Regions from separate parts of the Pseudarthrobacter sp. MOO13 genome, predicted to be linked through region 1. Evidence: riboswitches for the same ligand, from Rfam matches in the RefSeq annotation. Region 1 holds a riboswitch; the other holds the start of a gene.
What was found. Region 1 has a riboswitch for S-adenosylmethionine ahead of AC4EEO_RS00435 (DUF1737 domain-containing protein). Riboswitches for the same ligand answer to the same signal wherever they lie in the genome.
Positions count from the first base shown of each region.

Region 2: linked by a shared signal. The riboswitch ahead of AC4EEO_RS16225 (cobalamin-independent methionine synthase II family protein) and the one ahead of AC4EEO_RS00435 (DUF1737 domain-containing protein) in region 1 are both predicted to bind S-adenosylmethionine.

Region 1 covers NZ_CM177848.1:106,470-111,827, forward strand. The annotation lists gene AC4EEO_RS00420 (glutamate--cysteine ligase 2) at 1-479, shown strand, start outside; gene AC4EEO_RS00425 (O-succinylhomoserine sulfhydrylase) at 484-1,692, opposite strand; gene AC4EEO_RS00430 (rhodanese-like domain-containing protein) at 1,693-2,103, opposite strand; gene AC4EEO_RS00435 (DUF1737 domain-containing protein) at 2,100-2,363, opposite strand; SAM riboswitch class IV at 2,377-2,491, opposite strand; gene opgC (OpgC domain-containing protein) at 2,668-5,136, shown strand; gene AC4EEO_RS00445 (hypothetical protein) at 5,257-5,358, opposite strand, start outside.
Region 2 covers NZ_CM177848.1:3,563,140-3,568,497, reverse strand. The annotation lists gene fbaA (class II fructose-bisphosphate aldolase) at 1-292, shown strand, start outside; gene AC4EEO_RS16235 (DUF3151 domain-containing protein) at 293-712, shown strand; gene AC4EEO_RS16230 (uracil-DNA glycosylase family protein) at 795-1,427, opposite strand; gene AC4EEO_RS16225 (cobalamin-independent methionine synthase II family protein) at 1,639-2,847, opposite strand; SAM riboswitch class I at 2,860-2,964, opposite strand; gene AC4EEO_RS16220 (M14 family zinc carboxypeptidase) at 3,186-4,241, shown strand; gene AC4EEO_RS16215 (adenylosuccinate synthase) at 4,471-5,358, shown strand, end outside.

The sequences.
Region 1 (5,358 bases):
TCTGCCTCCGCGCCGAGGATGCAGCCTTGATCGCCGTGCTGGTCCGCGCCCTGGTGGAATCAGCCGGCAGGGAATGGCGCGAGGGGGTGGACCCGGCGCCCGTGCCCACTGTCCTGCTGCGGATGGCCTCCTGGCAGGCCAGCAGTTCGGGACTCGGCGGCGAGCTCCTGGACTTTGGGAACTTCCGCCCGGCCCCCGCCGCGGACGTAGCCCGTTCCCTGGTGGATTACCTGGCGCCTGTCCTCCAGGAACAGGGCGAACTGGCCATGGCCCGGCAGGGCGTGGAGCACATCATCGCCCGCGGGACAGGGGCCGCCGAACAGCGCCGGGCCCGCGACAGGGCGCTGGCCGGACCGCCTCCCGAAGATATGGGCTTCGGTGCAGTGGTCCGGCACGCCGTAGACGCCACCATGCGCGGCGCCCTAGATCTTTCCGGCGTGGAAGACACCCCGGAACTGCTGCGGGTCCGCCAGGCCTGACGCCTTAGATCTGTTTCAGCGCCTGTTCCAGGTCGCGGATGAGGTCGTCCGCGTCCTCGAGCCCCACGGACAGCCGGACCACGCCGTCGCTCAAGCCAATGGCGGCCCGCCCCTCCGGCCCCATGGCGCGGTGCGTGGTGGTGGCGGGGTGGGTGATCAGGGACTTCGAATCGCCCAGGTTGTTGGAGATGTCGATGATCCGCAGCCCGTCCAACAGGGCGAAGGCCGCCTCCTTGCCGGAGCGCCCGCCCGAGGGCGCCAGCTCAAGAGTGAGGACCGTGCCGCCGGCACTCATCTGCTTCGCCGCCAGCTCATACTGCGGGTGCGATGTCAGCAGCGGGTACTTCACCCAGCTCACGGCAGGCTGCTCCTCGAGCCACTCAGCGAGCCGCAGGGCGGTGGCCGAGGAGTGCCGGACGCGCAGGCTCATGGTTTCCAGGCCCTTGGTCAGGACCCAGGCGTTGAACGACGAAAGCGCAGGACCTGTGTGGCGCATCAGCTGCTTTACCGGGCCGTCGATGAACTCCTTGGTGCCCAGGATGGCACCGCCCAGGACCCGGCCCTGCCCGTCGATGTGCTTGGTGCCGGAGTACACGATGACGTCCGCGCCCAGGTCCCCGCAGCGCTGCAGCAGGGGAGTGGCGAAGACATTGTCCGCAACTACCGTGGCGCCGGCGGCATGGGCCAGTTCGCTCACCGCGGCGATGTCCACGATTTCCTGCATCGGGTTGGACGGGGATTCGAAGAAGACGGCGGTGGTGGGCTTGGACAGGGCCTCGCGCCACTGGTCCAGGTCCGGGCCATCGACGAAGACCGTTTCCACTCCCCACCGCGGCAGGATCTCGTTCAGGATCACGAAGCATGACCCGAACAGTGAGCGGGCGGCCACCACGCGGTCACCGGCTGCAAGCAGCGCGCCCAGGGCCGTGAACACCGCGGACATGCCCGACGCCGTCGCGAAGCAGGCCTCGGTGCCTTCCAGCAGCCTGAGCCGTTCCTGGAAGGTGGCCACGGACGGGTTGCCGTAGCGCGAGTACACAAAGCGCTCGTCCTCGCCGGTGAAGGCGCGTTCGGCCGCGGCCGCGGATTCGTAGACGAACCCGGAATTCAGGAAGACGGCCTCTGAGGTTTCCTGGAAGTTGGTGCGGTCCAGCCCGCCGCGGACAGCCTGGGTGTCGGGGCTCCAGCCGGGGGCATCTTGATTGAAAGTCACTTAGTTCTTTCCGAGGTTGGTGGGCAGGCCGCGGTTCTTCCAGCCGTTGACGGTCCGTTCGCCGTAGCGGTCAGGTTCCCCCTCGAAGCCCTCCAGGACGTTGTAGGAAGTGAAGCCGGCCTGGGTGGCCGCCACGGCCGCGGCGATGGATCGCTGGCCCGAACGGCAAAGGAACACGAGCTCAGCGCCCGGGTCCTCAGGCGCCTGCTCCTTGAGGTCCTTCACGAAATCGGGGTTGGGGATGCCGCCGGGGAAGGTCCACTGGATGAAGAGCGGATCGTTGTCCGTTGCCTTGGTATCCGGAATGCCAATGTGGGCCCATTCGCCCTCGGTGCGGACGTCCACCAGGATGGCGCCCTGCTCCAGCTTGGCCCACGCTTCCTGCGGCGTCAGGTCTCCCGCGTAGCTCATGCGTGGCCCTCGCCGTCGAACTCGCCTTCCAGGTCGTCAACGGCCGTGGCCACCGCGGCGTCAGCCGACGCGATGGCGGCCGGGAGGACAACGGCCTGGGCCACGATGACGCTGCTGCCGTTGAAAGTGGCCGCCGGGCTGCCGTGCAGGACGTAACCGTCCGCAAGCGCAGCCGAGATCCGCTCACAGAAGGAGCGGTCGTCCGGGCCCGTAATCAGGCGGTAGGACAATTTTTCGTCAGGGGCGGGTGCGTCAGACACGACGGATCTCCTTCTTTCACGCTTGCAGCTCGAATCGGTCGATATGCCAAGTATTCACCTGAGGCACCCCGCCGCGAGAGGAGGGTTGCCGACCGGCCAGTCAGGGCTTAACACCGGTACTCATTACTCCCCAAAAACGTAACACCTGCGCCGCCAAGCCGCACGGCCGCCGTCGTCATGTTCTGTAATTGAGAGCCCGCGACCACCGCGTCACGGGAACGCGGCAGGGCGGCCGGGCCGATAAAGTTTCTACCGGGGGCGCCGCCCTGCCGTCACAGTGGGAGTACCGGGGGGTCTTGCCAGCATGCGAGCAGCAACATCGCACCACCAGGCCGGCCGTCGTCGTGCCCGTCACCGTTCCCCCGGGGCGTTCCTGGCCGCCGCCGTCGTCGTGCTCCTGGCGCTGCTGGCGCCCGCCGGTGCTGCGCAGGCGGCCTCCGCGGAACCGGACCAAGGCAAGCCGTGGCTGGGTGCCGTCCTTGAATGGGGCGAGGATACCGCCGCCGGATTCTCCGACCGGCTGGGTGCGAGCCCGGCCGTGTTTGGCCACGACATCGGCCTGCCGTTCCGCGACTCGGACCGGAACAACATCGAGGGGTTCCTGCAGCAGGCCTCGGCCAAGGGCGCCCACGCCATGCTCACCGTGAAGCCCACGGTGCCGCTGGACCAGATCGGCGCCTCCGAAGCGGAAGCCTTCGCCGGCAAGGTCCGCGACCTGGCCTCCGGGTTCAAGGGCCGGCTGTTGATCCGGTTTGCGCCGGACATGAACTCGAGCTGGGTGGCCTGGGGGCAGCAGCCGGCCGCCTACCGGGAGGCCTTCAAGGCGGTCGCGGCAGCGGTCAAAAAGGACGACGGCGGCCGGGCCGCCATGGTCTGGGCGCCGTACCTGGGCAAGGACTACCCCTTTGACCGGAGCAGGAATGCCCCGCAGCCTGGAAGTGACGGCTTCGCCCTCCTGGACACCAACGGCGACGGCGCCTGGAACGGCTCCGACGCCGCCTACGCCCCCTACTATCCGGGGGACGACGCCGTGGACTGGGTGGGCCTGACTGCCTACCATGACGACACTGCCGGCGCCGCTGCCGTTAACACCGTGCCGCGTGCCGGTGAACTCCAGGAGATGCTGACCGGCGCGGGCAGCGAGAACTTCTACAGTGCCTACGCGGAGGTCCGCAGGAAGCCGCTACTGCTCCAGACGTCGGCGTTCTACAGCCCTGCCGCGGGCGGACCGCCGGAGGCGGATATAAAGACGGCCTGGTGGGACCAGGTGGTGGGTACCGCCACCTCGCCGGCTTTCGCCAGGACGGCGGCGGTGGTGTGGGACGAGCGCACCAGCACCCGGGATACCGGCGTGGCCAGCATCGTTTGGCTGCTCACCGGAAATCCCGCCATCGCCAAAGCTGCGCTGGACCGGCTGAAGTCCTCTGCCGTGGTCACCGGGCCGGTCACCGATGTGGCCGCGGACGGATCGTATGTCCGGGCCAACACCCTGTCCGGGGCTGCGGTCTGGACCGTGGCCGTGGCGATGGCCATCCTCCTGGCGGCGCTGTGGCAGATTCCCCGCCGGGTCAACGCCGCCACCGCATGGAGCTACCAGGAGCCGGGAAACAGGGACTCGCGCGTGGATCTGCTGCGCGGGATGGCCATTGTCTTCGTGGTGGTCAACCACCTGGGCCTGGTCTCGCTGTTCCAGCTGCTCACCCAGGAGGCCGTGGGCTTCGTATCGGGTGCCGAACTCTTCGTACTGTTCTCCGGCCTGGTGGTGGGCATGGTCTACGGGCCGAAGGCCAGGGAAGACTTCGGCAAGGTTGTGGACCTCACCTCCCGCCGGGCGGGGAAGCTCTATGTGACCGCGCTGTCGGTGCTGATCGGCGTCTTCCTCATCGCGCAGCTTCCGTTCTTCCACACCGAGGCCTTGACCACGTTCGTGGACCAGGGGACCGGCGGGGCCGGGCATAACGGTGCCGGCCGGACGTACGACCTCTACGCCGGGATGTCGTCGCTGTTCCAGTTCCCGGTGCCGCCCCAGGTCCTGCCGGCCATCCTGCTGCTGCAGTTCGGGCCCTGGCAGTTTAACGTGATGGGCCTGTACGTGGTGTTGCTCCTGGCCAGCCCCTTGATCCTGGCCCTGTTGAACCGCGGAAAGGCCGTATGGGTCCTGGCGGTATCGCTGGCGGTGTACGCCGTGGGGGCCGGAACCAGGTTCAGGATTTTGCCGTCGCAGTTCGAGGACTCTTTTCCGCTGCTGGTGTGGCAGGCGCTGTTCGTGCTGGGGCTCGTGGTGGGATACCACCGGCGCAGCATTATCGCGTGGTTGTCGGCCCATGCCTGGGTGGTGGCCGCCTGTACTGTGGCTGCAGTCGCCCTGGCCTTCCTATCCTGGGGCAACCCCTACTTGGCCAACAACTACGACGTCCGGCTGGCGCTGATGCCGGACGCCACCTACCGGGCCATGTATGACGCCCTCTTTGGCCGGACCTACCTGGCCCCGGGCCGCCTGCTCAACGTCGTCTTCCTGGTGGTGGCGGCGTATGCGTTCCTCAGCGCCTACTGGAAACCGGTTGAGCGGGCGCTGGGCTGGTTCCTGATCCCGCTGGGCCGCGCAACGCTCTATGTCTTCATCATGCACGTGGTGCTGATCGCCGTCGTGGCCAACATCCCCGCCCTCCAGCAAGAGAGTATCTTCCTCAACACCGTGGCCTACGCCGTGGTGCTGGGCCTGCTGTGGGTGATGGTCCGCACCAGGTTCCTGTTCCGGATCATTCCCACCTAGGCCCCATCTTCCACCTGGGAACCATGGCCCGGGCATGAAAAATGCTGCGGCACGGTGGGTGCCACAGCATTTCGATCACGTGCCAGGCAAGGACTGGGAATCCCTTGGAGGGTATGTGTCCTAGACCAGCTCGGGATACGAGGACACGATGTAGTCGGCGGCAGCCGGACCTTTCATGCGCAGGCCCTTGCGGCTGCCCGGCAACCGCGTCTTCATCGCTGA
Region 2 (5,358 bases), 930 kb from region 1:
GTTCGACCTCGTGTTCCACGGCGGCTCCGGATCCTCGGACCAGGAAATCGCCGACGCCGTCTCCTACGGCGTGATCAAGATGAACATCGACACCGACACCCAGTACGCCTACACCCGCCCGGTGGCCGACCACATGTTCAAGAACTACGACGGCGTCCTGAAGGTTGATGGCGAAGTGGGCAACAAGAAGACCTACGACCCCCGCGTCTGGGGCGCTTCCGCCGAAGCCGGCCTGGCGGCCCGCGTGGTGGAAGCCACCAAGCAGCTCGGTTCGGCCGGAAAGACGTTCTAGATGTCGGATGAGTTCCGCAAGAACCTGATGGGACCTGAGCCCACGCTCCTGCCTGCCGAGACCGAGGTCAATGCGCAGCTGGAAGCCGGGCACGAGGCCCTGGACCTGGTGGAAAAGCACCCCACGTCCTCACTGTTGTGGGCGATCCTGGCTGAGGAAGCGTGGACCGAGGGCCGGACCATCGACTCCTACGCGTACGCCCGAGTGGGCTACCACCGCGGACTGGACGCGCTGCGCCGCAACGGCTGGCGCGGCGTCGGGCCCATCCCGTGGGAGCACGAGCCGAACCGCGGGTTCCTCCGTGCGCTTTACTCGCTGGGCAGGGCTTCGTCGGCTATTGGGGAAGCGGACGAGCCGGAGCGGATCGAGAAGTTCCTGAACGACTCCGATCCCGCGGCGAAGGCAGCCATCGAGGGCTAGATACGACTAATTACGACGACGGCAGGTCACCTTCCCAGCGAAGGTGACCTGCCGTCGTCGGTGGTTGAGCCGCGTCGAAACCCTAGGCCTGGTGGGCGATGCCGGTGCGTGCCATGGCATCGGCGTACGCCGTGTGCATGTCCGCGAGAAACTCCTCCTGGCGGGCCGGTGAACCGGCGAAGGCGCGGCCACTCAGGGAGCGGACCTTGTAGGTCTTGAGGCCGCGGCGCCACAGCAGCGGGACTTCGGTCTTCAGCAGCAGGTTGGCCAGGCGGTTTGCCTCCGTGCCGTGCGCCACGATCACGGAAGCGCGGGGGACCAGGGCGAGGAACTTCAGCAGCGGTTTCAAACCTGCCTGCACCTGGTCCGGGGTGAATTTTCCGTTGGCCTCGCCCGGGACGTGCCACGGGTGGACGTTCCAGGGCATCACGAATTCCGGGCGCAGGCCCAGCTTCCACTGGATGCCCAGCATGCGGGTCGCGGCGTCCTGGTCACCGGCAGTGATGAAACCGGACTGGTCCATCTCGCCAATATTGGAGTACAGGCTGATGATGCGGCATTCCTCAACATCGTGCATGGGGTCCACGTAGGGCACCACGGTTCCGGGCTTCGCTTCCTGCAGGGAATCGCACAGCTCGTTGACAGCGGCAACGCTGGGCTCGTAACGGCGGCTCATGAGCTGTTCGTGGAATGTTTCGGGGGCCAGTGCGGTCATGAAGGGCTGGTTCTCCTGCGGGGATTGATGTTGCGTCCACCGCCGAAAATGGGCGCACGGTGGCGCAGCTCATCAACGGTGGTTAGTTGGGGTGGGCCGATTCCGGGTCGGCCTTTGCCAGTTTACCAAGCCCGGAGAAACGAAACGCCGGTCCAGCGCACCTCATTCATGGCGCAGTGGACCGGCGGTCATTCCCGGAAGGGGCGGATAACTACCAGAGGCGCCCGGTGGCGCGGCGGGCGCCCTCGCCAAGAGCCTCCAGCTTGGCGAATGCGATCTGCGGATGCACCCGGCCGCCCAGGCCGCAGTCGGTGGACGCGATGACGTTCTCGCGTCCCACCAGCTTGGCGAAGCGGACAATCCGGTCCGCCACCAGGTCCGGGTGCTCCACCACATTGGTGGCGTGGGAGACGACGCCGGGGATGATGACTTTGCCCTCAGGAAGGGTGGTGTCCTCCCAGACACGCCATTCGTGCTCGTGGCGGACATTGGCCGCCTCGAAGGAGTACGCGCCCGCGTTGACCTGCAGCACTGAGCCGATGATGTCGGCGAATGGGATGTCCGTAGTGTGCGGACCATGCCAGGAGCCCCAGCAAACGTGCAGCCGGACCTGTTCCTGCGGAAGGTCCCGCAAGGCCCAGTTGGTGGCCTCGACGCGCAGCTGGATGAACTTCAGGTAGTCCTCCAGGGACGGCTCCGGGTTGATCTGGTCCCAGCTCTCGGCCAGGGACGGATCGTCGAGCTGGACCGTCAGGCCGGCGTCGATGATGGCTTTGTATTCCTCGCGCATCGCATCGGCGCAGGCGTAGACGAGCTCCTCATCGTTCTTGTAGTACTCATTGGCGACGCGGGCGCAGGAACCGGGGGAGAGGGACGCCACGAATCCTTCGCTGAGGCCTGCCGCGGCGAGCCCGGTCTTCAGGTTCTTGATGTCCGAGGCCACCAGGTCATGGCCGGTATATGTCAGGGGCCCGGCGATCTTGGGTTGGGACACGCTCTTCCGGTGCGCCAAGATCCCGGAGGAGGGATCGCTGTACGCCTCATTGAACGCCTGCCGGTCCCGCCGGTCGGGGAAGGACGTCAGGACAACGTTTCCGGGGGACGACCGCCGGACTTCGGCTTCAGCCCACCGGTCCACGGTGGTCGGCTCCAGGCCGCCGAGCCGGGCGAAGGAGTAGTTCCACCAGGCCCCGTAGTCCACGGAGTTGGACATCGTATGCCCGTACTCGCCGTCGTTGGGGATATCGATGCCCAGGTCCTTCTGGCGCTGGACCACGCCCACAACGGAGTCTTCCAGGAGCTCCAGGAACGCCGGGGTGATCCCGTCGGATTCCTTTGCGGTGTTGGCTGCGATGAGTTCATCGGTGCGAGGCAGGGACCCGGCGTGGGTGGCGCGAATATGGTCGGTGTTGAGGGGCATGCTGGAATCTTCCTTCCATCGGTCCTGGCAGTAGCACCTTCGGCCGGCAGCTTTCCTGCCGGACCGTGGTTGCTGCGGCGTCATTGAGCCAGGTCTCTCAGCCGCTCCGGATGGTCCACTATTACCTAAATCCATGAACCGCCCGTGGGCAAATGCGGTTCAGAATACGGCGGATCAGTGTTGGGCGGTGGCGCTCCCCGGCAAGAGCCCAACCCGTTCCCAGGTTTTGTCCAGTCTATTGACAGCTTTCGTCAAGCTTGGTTGGCTGTCTGTCACGGGCCGTGATGGGGAACATGGCGGCTGAACGCACCCGATGCACTCGAAAGAGGTAACGCACTGTGACGAAATCTTTGAGGACCCTTGCCGTATCCGGCGCGCTGGCGCTGGCCGTCTTCGCCGGGTCCGCCCCGATGGCCCACGCAGTTGGCGAAGGCCCCAACTACGGCGGCAACGGCCAGATCACCACAAGCAAGCTGGCTACGTACAGTCAGATGGTCTCCTTCCTTAAGGACCAGGACGCCAAGCAACCGGCCATGGAGCTGGAAGTGATCGGCCAGACGGTCAAGGGCCGCGATATCCACCTGGTCAAATACATCTCTGACCCGGCCAAACCCACCATCCTCTACCTGACCCAGCAGCATGGCAACGAACAGCTCACCACCGAGGGCGCCATGGAGTTCATCAAGCACTTGGGCACCGGCAAGTCGTCCGGCATCCTGGACGGCGTCAATATCCTGATCGTGCCCATGCTCAATGCCGATGGCGCCATGGGGGACGTGAATTTTTCCTTGGACGACTACCTCGCCAAAGGCGACCGCCACCTGACGCGTTACAACGCGGAGGGCGTGGACCTGAACCGGGACCACGTGGCCAAGGTCCAGCCGGAGACCCAGGCCCTGCACAGCAACGTGATGCGCAAGTACCGCGTCGATTACATGATCGACCTGCACCACCAGGGCACCCGCGCTGAACGCGACGGCAAGCTGGTGTCCGGGTCAATCCTGTACCCCACCACCCCGAACGCCGATCCCGCCGTCGTCGAGAAATCCAAGCGGCTCGGCGCCGTGGTCTTCAACAACGTGGACTCCACCGGCTGGGGCCACCTGGGCAAGTACCAGGGCGGCAGTGCGGAGACCATCAGCCGCAACGGCATCTCCGTGGAATACGGAATTGCCACCCTGCTTTTCGAGATGCGCGGCATGTCCGACCATTACCTGGACGGCTACGCGCTGGGGCAGCGGAGCAACGGCTACCTGATCAAGCAGACGGTCACCACCCTGACCTCCACCGCCGCGGCGATCGCGGACGGTTCCATTGCCGACGCCGACACCTCCTTCTGGGACACTCTCGCCGAACAGACGTCCCGGCCGGCCGGGGAAGCCGAGGACGAGTAAGGGACCAGGCCCGCCGCAGTCCCTTGCGGGGCCGCGGCGGGCCCATCGAGTGGACAAAGTGCCTGATCCGCTAAACTTGGGTGGTAAGAGCCCCGGAACTCTTGCATCGCTGAGCCGCCCCGCGGTCCGGCGACGGCCGGTCTGTTCGGGGCATTCTCATGAACGGCGCTGCGCAGGTCCGCTCCCCGCGGCCGGACCCGGGCAGCCCGAACGAATGGGGGAGGATCCCATGCCAGCAATTGTGATCGTAGGAGCCCAGTGGGGCGACGAAGGAAAAGGCAAGGCCACCGACCTTCTGGGCGGCCGTGTTGACTACGTCGTCAAGCCCAACGGCGGGAACAACGCCGGGCACACCGTCGTCGTAGGCGGTGAAAAGTACGAACTCAAACTGCTGCCCGCAGGCATTCTCAGCCCCAACGCGGTGCCCATCATCGGCAATGGCTGCGTGGTGAACCTCGAAGCCCTTTTCCAGGAGATCGACGGACTCCAGGCCCGCGGCGCCGATACCTCGCGGCTCCGCGTGTCCGCCAACGCCCACCTGGTGGCCCCCTACCACCAGGTGCTGGACAAGGTGACCGAACGTTTCCTCGGCAGCCGCGCCATCGGAACCACCGGCCGCGGCATTGGCCCCGCCTACATGGACAAGGTGGCCAGGCTGGGCATCCGTGTCCAGGACGTCTTCGACGAATCCATCCTCCGCCAGAAGGTGGAAGGCTCGCTGCGCCAGAAGAACGAGCTCCTGGTCAAGGTCTACAACCGCCGCAGCGTTGTGGTGGACGAGATCGTTGATTACTTCCTGTCCTTTGCCGACCGCCTCCGCCCGCTGGTCATCGACAGCACCCTGGTCCTTAACACCGCCCTGGACGAGGGCAAGGTGGTCCTGATGGAGGGCGGCCAGGCCACGTTCCTCGACGTCGACCACGGCACCTACCCATTCGTGACCTCCTCAAACCCCACCGCCGGCGGCGCGTCCGTGGGCTCGGGCATCGGCCCTACCCGGATCTCCCGCTCGATCGGCATCATCAAGGCCTACACCACCCGCGTTGGGGCCGGACCGTTCCCCACCGAGCTCTTTGACGAGATGGGGATGTACCTGCAGAAGACCGGCGGTGAGTTC